2 regions of the Bacillus spongicola genome follow, and region 1 is predicted to be linked to the other one. Evidence: riboswitches for the same ligand, from Rfam matches in the RefSeq annotation. Region 1 holds a riboswitch; the other holds the start of a gene.
The links. Region 1 has a riboswitch for cyclic di-GMP ahead of U8D43_RS03425 (EAL domain-containing protein). Riboswitches for the same ligand answer to the same signal wherever they lie in the genome.

Region 1 (5,063 bases):
CCATAGAGCTATAGCTCTATGGCTTATCCTGCGAAAAGGGCTTTAGGTTTTCCTAAGTAATATCCTTGCCCTATATCTATTCCAAGTTGCTGGGCAACAAGCAAATCTTCTTTTGTCTCAATTCCTTCTAAAACGAGAATGGTATCCTTTTCATAAAAGGATTTAAACATAGATAAAAAGCGCTGTTTTCGTTCATCCTTAGCTAAATCGATAGCAAAATAGCGGTCTAGCTTGATACATTCTGGCTCATATTCAATGGCTTTTTTGATGGATGAAGAGCCTTGTCCAAAATCATCGATTGCAAACATAATTCCTACCTGGCGTAATTCATTCAATTTTTGTTTGAGTAAAGGATTATTCCACATTTCTTCCGCACTCGATTCATTCACTTCTAATACCAATCGATGAGCTAAGTCCGGGTGTGGTTGCAATAAGCTTTGAAAGAAACGCAAGAAATTAGGATGCAAAATGGTTGTGATGTATATATTTAGGAACAATTTACAAGTAGATGTACTTGAGTCCAAAAAAGATTCTACCGCTTTTTGAATCGAAAGCGTATCCAGCTTATATAAAATATTCGCTCGTATCGCAGATTGAAAAACACTCTCCGGATTGACATTTGAAGCATTGCGCAGGAGAGCTTCTACAGCATACAATTCATTTCCACTATCTAAACTAAATAATGGTTGATATTCATGATAGATAACATCTTCTTGAAAAAAATCAAAAATATTCATAGGTCTCCTTAAAATCGTGACTTATGTACAATTATGAAGGTATGTTAATACTGATTCTATTTTCCTATAAATAAATATATCATACAATCTACTATAGTATTCTTTTGGTAGACTCTTTTCGTATACATTGTGGCTATTTCATCTGATTTTTGAGTAAATCCTCCATTTCATTGTTGATTTCTATTAAACACAGACGAAATGATGCCCGAAACAAAGCTATATCACAGATGATTAACTGATACGAAAAGCCACAACCTTTGCGAAAACAGCCTCTTTTTATTATCCTAAAATTTTTTTGATATTTCCCTCTTATCACTCACATGCTGCGTACCGTTTTTTGTCTATTTTATTTGTGTACATTTTTTTATCAGCCGTTCTCACTAACTCTTGGAGTGATTCACCGTCAGCAGGATAACTCACTATTCCGATTGAGAGAGAGATGGTTTCATTCGGCAAAAGTGTTTTCAATTCATTCGTTATCGCTTTTTGTAGATTTGGTTGCTTCTCGGAGGTTAAAACTACAAATTCATCTCCCCCCCATCTGCAAACAACATCTCCCTTCTGAAAATATTTCCTGAGCGTGCTTGCGATCGATATGAGCGCTTCATCTCCTACTTGATGACCATAAACATCGTTAACTCTCTTAAAATCATCTAAATCAATAAACTGAAGAAAAAACGAAATTTGACTCTTTTTTCGTCTCTCAAAGGCCTTCGTTAAGAAATAACGATTCCTTAGATTAGTCAGTACGTCCATGTGAGCAACATACCGATATTTGTCAAAATAATACCCTAAAAGAAAGCCTAAGGTACATAGTAAAAAGAACATTGCGAGAAGAAAATAATCCGCTATTCCGGAAAAATAGATATTCTTATAAGTCAGATACCTTATTATGATAAACAACGAACCAAACCCTGTAATGGAGCCTATCACCCAAATACGACCATGCCAATTCATTGCATTCATCACCTAATCTTCCATAATTATTTGCTTCTTGGAAGTAATTTTCTCATGATAGTTAAGGTAGAAAATTCAAAGGAAATGACTCACAGTTCTCGACATTATGGGGTTTACCTAAATAGTAACCTTGACCAAAATGGACGCCTATTTTTCGAGCAAATGCTAAATCGGCTTCTGTTTCAATCCCTTCGAGAACTATATGATCATTTGCTAAAAAATAAACGAGGCTTTTCAAAAAATGTTGTTTTCGTGCGTGGTTTGCTAGGTTCTTTCCAAAATATCGATCTAACTTGATAATACTTGGTTCTAACTCAATGACAGTCCGAATCGTAGATTGTCCCTTTCCTAAATCATCCAATGCTACTAAAGCACCTACATTCTTTAAATAGACAATCCGATCATTTAATACCTCAAAACACTCGGTGGTCGCCGCTTCGCTAATTTCAAACACAATTCGATTTAATGGATATTTAACTTCTGAAATAACAGAATCTAAGAACTCCTGGAATAGCGGATTGGTCAGTGTTGAGGGATAAACATTGACAGATAGTCTAGGGTATATCAGTTCATCTTTGTAGTGGTTTTTATAGACCCTCATTGCTTCAAGCATAGATGCACAATCTAGCTCAAACAACAACCCTTCCTCTAATGCTTTCTGAAATAAATGTTGCGGGGATGAAAAAAACCCACACCTAATTAAACTCTCATACCCAATAATTTCACCTGTATGAACTAAGTGCACTGGCTGAAAGACATGTGTAAACAGCCGCTCTCTTATCACTTTTTCAATCGGAATATTCATCATAAATATTTCTTGTCTCTCCTTCCCCTCTATTCAAGAGTATTATATAAGTTGAGAGTGGACTGCCGTCTGAATCACATAACGGACTGCTAATAGCCTCATAGGTTCTACCCAATGTTCTCGAAGTTGACCATACTAATACATCAAAAAAAGCTGCCCATTTTTAAGGGCAGCAGTACAAATAAAATCCTTATACTCGCAACTGGCTGGCATTGCTATCTTTCACAGCATTAGCCCCTTTAGCTTTGCGTCCTAATCTTTCAATTAGTTTGCCCACGTACATATTCTATTGATTACTAGGATAATTCTACCACAACTTCCGTTACATTTACATACTAACTCGTAAAAAATAACCAATTTTTTCTATAAAATAACCTCAGATCTTCAGTTTGATACTTATCATTCAATTTATTTAACCACCCAACACATTCACAAAAAATAGAAAATTGAAGGAATAAACTAGTTTTTAGTCGAATGTTTATAGACATTCTTAGTCTAATTTATGAACGGGGTGAAAATTCACATGAAGTTTCCTAAATCAACTATTGATTATTACGATTTTATTCCATTTCAAAATGGATTTGTATTTAAATTCATTAAAAAAGAGAATCGATTTATTCACACATTTTGTGAAGGGAAATTATTAGAAAAGATGAATCTATCTCCAGAACTTATCTTAGGGAAATCCCTTGATGACATTATTCCTCATCCTCAAGCTGAACAAAAATCAGCTATTTATGAGGAGGCCTGGTCTGGATCAGTGACCAATTATGAAGGGCATATAAATGATATTTATTATATGGCAACCTTAACTCCCTATAAAAAAAACAATAGAGTAGTTGAAGTGATTGGTACTGCGATTGATATTACCAAAGAGAAGCAAAACGAAGAAAGAATCAAAAAGACAGAGAAACTAGCTATGGTAGGCGAATTAGCAGCCGGTATCGCACATGAGATCCGTAACCCACTTACCTCTTTAAAAGGATTTACACAGATGATTCAAAAAGAGGTGCAAGAAGATCACCTGAAACAATACGTAGAAATTATGCTAGATGAATTAGATAGAATTAATAGTATCGTGAACGAATTTATGATGATTGCAAAACCGCACGAAAACATTAAGATTTGCAAACATAATCTTTCTAATTTACTATACGGTGTCCTCAATTTAATAAAACCAGAGGCCATGCTAAAAGGCATTTCGATTACAGCAGCGATTGACAGCTCGATTGAAGGTGAGTGTGATGGTAATCAAATTAAGCAGGTACTAATCAATCTCCTTCAAAATGCCATTGACGCATCACTTGAAACTAAAAGAGATATTCACATTTCTTTAAAAAAAGTTGACGAGCACTGGTATACGATCAAAATTCAAGATGGGGGAACCGGAATCTCATTGGAACGACAAAAAAAGCTTTTTGAGCCTTTTTATACGACTAAAGAAAAAGGAACAGGTTTGGGTTTAATGGTTTGCAAAAGGATTATTGAATACCATCAAGGGCATATTCTAGTAGAAAGCAAAGAAAACCTTGGCACTAAAGTGACTCTTACTCTACCAACAGTCAAAAACGTCCCCTCTGAATATGGTGAAACAAATTGAGGGCACTTATACAAAATAGGAGGTTCCTCTTAAAATAACAAATACAAATCCTATTCACATTAATTAAATTGCTCTAACGTTTCTTCAATACTTTGCCAAAAGGATTCTTGTTCTAATCCCATTCTCCACATGGAAATTCCGGCTAATTTATATTTTTTAACAAGATGCACCTTTTCAGAGATACTTTGGTTGTTTTCAAACCAAATAACATGAATTTGTTCCTGTTCATCTTGATAATGAACATATGGTGATTGCGAGGGATCATCCCACTGTACTGCTAAATTTTTTTCAAGAAGCAGGTTCTCTACTTCCGCTTGGGAAACTGCTTTGTGGTCTGCTCCCAGCGTTAAATTCCAATCATAACCATAAGAAGGAATACCCAATAAAAGCTTTTCAGAATCAATATGTGTGGCAGCGTAGTCGAGCACATCTGTCATCCAATTTACTCCCGCTACTGGTCCTGGCTCTCCCCAGGTGCCATGCTCATCATAAGTCATCAATTGGATATAATCAGCATTTTTTCCTAGTTCATGGTAATCAAATGTTCCTATCCACTCATTATCAGGAAAGTCACCTGTTTTTGCAGGGACGGAAATCATAAGATCTATCTGTTCTTTTTCTAATGATAGAGAGAGATTCGCTATAAATTCTGTGTATAACAGACGATCACTTGGATTCATTTTTTCAAAATCTACATTCACTCCGGTATAGCCATTTTCCTTTGTTAATTTTACAAGCTCTTGAATCAACATACTACTTTTCTCATTACTGGCTAAAATCGTGTGAGCTAAATCTGGATCGAAGCCATTTTGAATGGTCGCGAATCGCTTTACTTCATGTTGTTTTGCAAGTGCTAACCCCTCCGTTGGTATTTCTCCGAGAATTTCCCCCATATTGTTAACCTCGAACGTAGCGGTAGCTACTGCATTCATATAAGAATAATAGTTTGATAAGGAATTTAATG
Region 2 (5,063 bases), on a different contig from region 1:
CCGCAATGGTTGTAATGACCTCTGTTATACTCCCAATCTCCGAAGACTTCACACCTAATATCTCGATGATTTGTGACGTGTCATCGACATTTTTTGAAATTAAATTCATTTGCTTTACTACATTTTCAACATTAGCTGAGCCTTTTTGAGTAGATCGTATCGATTCTTCAGTACGCTGAGACATCTCAGAAGCTTTTGAAGCGATCTCATTGATACCTGTTGACAATTGATTCACTGCAACCGAGACATCATTGATGCTTTGTAACTGTTGCTCGGCTCCTGCAGCTGAATTTTGAGCTAATGCTGACAGATGATCGGTAGCTTTCACGGTTTGATCCGCACTCGCATTAAATTCTTCTCCTGAAGCTGCCACTTGGTGAGTAGCTGAACGAACCGTCGAAATGGTTCCATTTAAATCTTCAACCATTCGATTTAAGGAGGTCACCATCTCTCCAATTTCGTCACGATTTTTAATATTTATTTTATCCACTGCCAAATTTCCAGCAGCTACTTCCTTCAATACTCTAGTCACTCTTCTAATCGGCGTAGCAATGAGTCTTGTCATGATAATGACAATAACAATTCCAGCTATGGTGGCTAAAACCATAAAGAACATCGTATTGGTTCTCGCTTGTTGAAAACTTGTTGAAACTGCTTCCTTTGAAGAAACGATTGAGTTTTCATTGATTTCAACAATTTTGGCGATATTTGCTTCAATGCTCGTGATGGTGATTTGCGCTTCTTGTTGTAAGCGATTAATCGTAATCATGTTATATTCCCCTTGGTTAAGAACCTGATCTACAATTGTAATCGACTTATCTCGATGCGCGGTAAGATTAGAAAATAATTGCTGTTCTTTCTCATTATCAATATATTGTTGATAATGATCATATAACTCATCAAAACGCTTCTTATTTTCTTCTAATTGTCCTGAAAATTTCTTCATATCTACATTATGATTGGCTCGTAATGCATTTGTATATTCAAGTAAAATACCATAGGTTAATTCATGCGCCCCCTTAATTTCTAGGACTGATTCAATTGCAGGAAATTCATTTTCCGTCATTGAATTGACCGACGTACTCACTCGATTCATTTGCATAAGATTGAAAGCATTTCCGACTAGCATTAAAAATAAAATAATAATAAATCCCGTTATAATTTTCTTCCTTATGCTCATGTTGATTCGAAGCTTTTTGAATTTCTTCACCTTAAACTCCCCCAATTCTCCAGCGATATTGATGTTATCTTTATTTTAGCTGATATTCAGGCAGATGTTCAGAATTTTTTATAAAAAAACAAAAATTTCGCGTTATATCGTGGAAATTCTATCTTTTCACTTACATGGTTTTAGCAAATAGACACATATAGCTTGAATCAAACAAAAAGAATATTCTAATAATCAGGCAAAAAAATTTTATATGTTAAAATACCCCTACATTTACATTTTAAGGGCAAACCAATCGAAAGGTTGGGACGCAAAGCTATAGGGGCTACTCTAATTGGAACGCCAGCCAGCTGCTTCACATTTACTGTGTTGCCTTCATTCCTATAGGCATTTTTTTCTATTTTATTGGTGGTCCGCATGAAATTTTTTATGAATTTAAAATTTAGAAGAAAGATCATTTTACTAGTTTTATTTTTTACCGTCATTCCGCTTATCATCACGACCTGGATTAGCTACAAACAAACCTATGGCGGCATAAAGGACTTAACATTTACAGACCTAAACTATATGGTGGGCTTACAAGCAGACACCCTATCCAATTACACTGAAACGATAAATTCAGGCAATGAAAATCAAACCACTATCGCAAAGCTCGTTAGCGGCATAAAAGAAAAATACTACGAACCAAATGGGATGACTGGATATGCATTTATATTAGATGAAGCCGGAAATGTTATTCATCACCCTAATCCTGATACAATCGGAACCAGTTTAATTCAACACAGCTTTGTTGAAGAGATGGTAACTAAGAAGACAGGATTTATTGAATATGATTGGGATGGCGGCAAGAAGGTGATTGCCTTCAAGGAGCTTCCGAACGGTTGGGTTCTAGGAGTGGGGAGTTACCTACACGATATTATGCAGCCTGCTACGAATATTTTCAAAACGCTAATACTTATAACCATTATTGTAGTTATCCTAACATTCATTATCATCATTCCCGTTACCTACTATATCTTGAGACCGTTTAATCAGCTAACGTCCGGAATGAATCGTTTTAAAGAAGGGGATTTAACGGTCTGGCTTCCGGTTCACTCAAATGACGAAATCGGGCAAATGAAAATAATTTTTAATGAAATGACTAGTCATTTCCATATCATTACAAAAACCATCCAAAATTCCTCTGATAAACTATTACAATCGTCAGAAGAGCTGATGGCAAGTGCTGAAGAAAATACAGTAGTCGCTGACAATATCATGGTTAACATTCAAGATATTTCTTCAAGTGCAGAAGCACAAACAAAGCTTTCAGACGCAAATCATTCAACGATTCTATCGACTAACGAAACAATCCAGCAAATAAAAGAGAAGATCAATGAAACAAATTCCTATTCCATTGAATCGAAGCAACAAGTCGAGAGTGGACATCAATCCGTCCAACAAGTGTCAACAGAAATGTATAGTATACCAACCACCATAAAAGATACAGAAAAGATAATGGACAACCTAGAACATCACTCACAAAATATTGCGGTTGTCACACGTCAAATTGAAGAAATTTCTGAACAAACGAATCTTCTCGCACTAAACGCAGCAATCGAGGCTGCTCGTGCAGGAGAGCATGGGAAGGGATTTGCTGTCGTGGCTGATGAAGTCCGCCGATTAGCCGAGCAAGCCAAAAATTCTTCTGGTGAAATCGCAAGCATCCTTCATACCGTTACGAATGAAATAAGCACTGTCAGCTCTTCGGTTAACTCGTCTTCACATGCCGTTGATCGTGGCTTAAATGTTGTCCATCAAACAGCCGAGACATTCACCAATATTTCAAAGGTATTCACTTTATTCACAGATAATTTTAAGACTATCCTTTTCTCTATTGACCAAATTGCCTCAGAATCTGAAACAGTCGCTCGGCACACACAAGGCATGGCCCAAATGGTGAGGGAAACGGCAGCCTCTACTGTTCAAGTGTCAGCAAGTCAAGAAGAAATGACTTCTTCTATGGAACAAATCAGCTCTTCCACCCAAACGTTGACCGCAATGGCTCAAGAATTACGTTCAATTGTTGATCAATTCCATATTGAGTAGAAGAGTACATAAAAAAAGAGGGAGGCACTTAGTACCTCCCTTCTTCTATCAACTCTTTAATTTCTACTTAAAAATAAAACAGACTCCTTAAATAGGAGTCTGTTTTTGCAAAGGCTAATTATGCTTTTTGAACGTTAGCAGCTTGTGGTCCGCGTGCGCCTTGTTCTACTTCGAAAGATACTTCTTGACCTTCTTCAAGAGTTTTGAAACCTTCGCCTTGGATAGCTGAGAAATGTACGAATACGTCTTCTCCACCTTCAACTTCGATGAAGCCGAATCCTTTTTCTGCATTAAACCATTTTACTTTACCGTTTTCCATATTTGTTGCCTCCTAGTGCGTGTTACACACAATGTATTACTATTCTTGCTCTAAATGATATCCAGGCGAAAAGTATCATTTTCTTCCCATATCTACCGAACAAAAATAATTACTAATAAGGATAACAGATAGATTTTCAAATAGCAAGTGTTCTAGCATACTAGAATTTCGTTTGACATAACTAGTTAATTTTCAACAATTTTCGCATCCGCACTACTGACGATTCTGCTTTCCCTACTATAAAAGTTGATACTACTATAGGTTTATAGCAGTCTCGACTATTTGTCCTAGTTACAAGCGAAAGTCATCGGTAGAAAAATTTGTCAGTTTAAAGGTTGAACTTTAGTTTTCTTTTAAATAGGCTGTTTTCGCAAAGATTGTGGCTTTTTGAATAAGAAGGAATCCTTTGACTTGTATGACTTCGTGCTCTTTTCCTAATGAAAAATTCTTCAGCCTATCCTCAAAAAACTGTCCTAGCTAATTGACTTAGTAAGAATTTAGTAGAAGACAGACGATTTTTAATACAATCCAACTTCCGCTTCCAATGCCCCTCCTGTAATCAAGTAATAGAACTGTCGTGCCTCCTCCCCGTACAATCTGGCTACTTTTTCTTGACTTGCTTGATATCGATAAATCGACAAAGTCTGATTTTGATGGATAGAGATTTCATATTCATTCATGATAAAATCCATTCCGATAACTAACCCATTATTATTAGACCAGCGTTGTCTTTCAAGAATATCCTGAACCAAAGTACGTTCATGTGGAGTATCAATGATTTTCACGATTTCTCCTTTATCAATGTTTGGAACATTTCTTTTGACCAAGAAAATTTGTTCGTTTCCTTCTTTAAATATACTCAAATGATAAAACGACGCATAGACGGCAAACAAAAGAAAGGATAACAGGATTAAGCTTAATAAAGAGAAAGCAAATCTTCTTACAAGCCTTTTCTTCAAACTCAATCCATCATAGGAAACTACAGTATTTTGTAATTGTGCATCCATAAGCTGTTTCTTTTCTGTACTGAGACTTTGCAATGGCAACGATTTTAAACGAGCGTCAATCTCATCATTGTGTTTCTCAATATGCTTCATCTTCTCTACCTCCTAATTCCTTCCTTAATAAAATCTTTGCTCGATGATACGTTATTCTTACCTTATTTTCGTTCCATTTGAGAACTGAAGCCGTTTCAGAGACGGATAAATCCTTAATTCCGCGTAAAATCACCACATCTCGATACGTCGGTTTCAAAGAAATGATAGCCTGATAGATTTCATTTTGACTCTCATTTTTGCTCCATATTGTTTCTGGAGTGTTAGTATCACTTGGCTCCTGAATAGAATCGAAAGAAGTCCACTTCTTCCATTTTCTTTTTCTCATTTCATCTACCGCTACATTTCGCGCTATGGTGAAGAGCCATGTTTTCGGACTAGAATTACCATTAAAATAATCTATCCCTTTTATTGCCTTAATAAATACCTCCTG

Region 2: it holds a riboswitch for cyclic di-GMP, as region 1 does, so the genes downstream of both, U8D43_RS20915 (cache domain-containing protein) here and U8D43_RS03425 (EAL domain-containing protein) in region 1, are expected to answer to the same signal.

Annotation. Positions count from the first base shown of each region.
Region 1 covers NZ_JAYKTS010000003.1:200,174-205,236, reverse strand. The annotation lists gene U8D43_RS03435 (EAL domain-containing protein) at 24-737, opposite strand; gene U8D43_RS03430 (GGDEF domain-containing protein) at 1,050-1,703, opposite strand; gene U8D43_RS03425 (EAL domain-containing protein) at 1,756-2,502, opposite strand; cyclic di-GMP riboswitch class I at 2,694-2,783, opposite strand; gene U8D43_RS03420 (ATP-binding protein) at 3,023-4,099, shown strand; gene U8D43_RS03415 (glycosyl hydrolase family 18 protein) at 4,159-5,063, opposite strand, start outside.
Region 2 covers NZ_JAYKTS010000006.1:166,724-171,786, reverse strand. The annotation lists gene U8D43_RS20925 (methyl-accepting chemotaxis protein) at 1-427, opposite strand, end outside; partial or broken gene U8D43_RS20920 (HAMP domain-containing protein) at 422-1,180, opposite strand; cyclic di-GMP riboswitch class I at 1,444-1,526, shown strand; partial or broken gene U8D43_RS20915 (cache domain-containing protein) at 1,586-2,299, shown strand; gene U8D43_RS20910 (methyl-accepting chemotaxis protein) at 2,666-3,256, shown strand; gene U8D43_RS06640 (cold-shock protein) at 3,375-3,575, opposite strand; gene U8D43_RS06635 (hypothetical protein) at 4,094-4,672, opposite strand; gene U8D43_RS06630 (RNA polymerase sigma factor) at 4,659-5,063, opposite strand, start outside.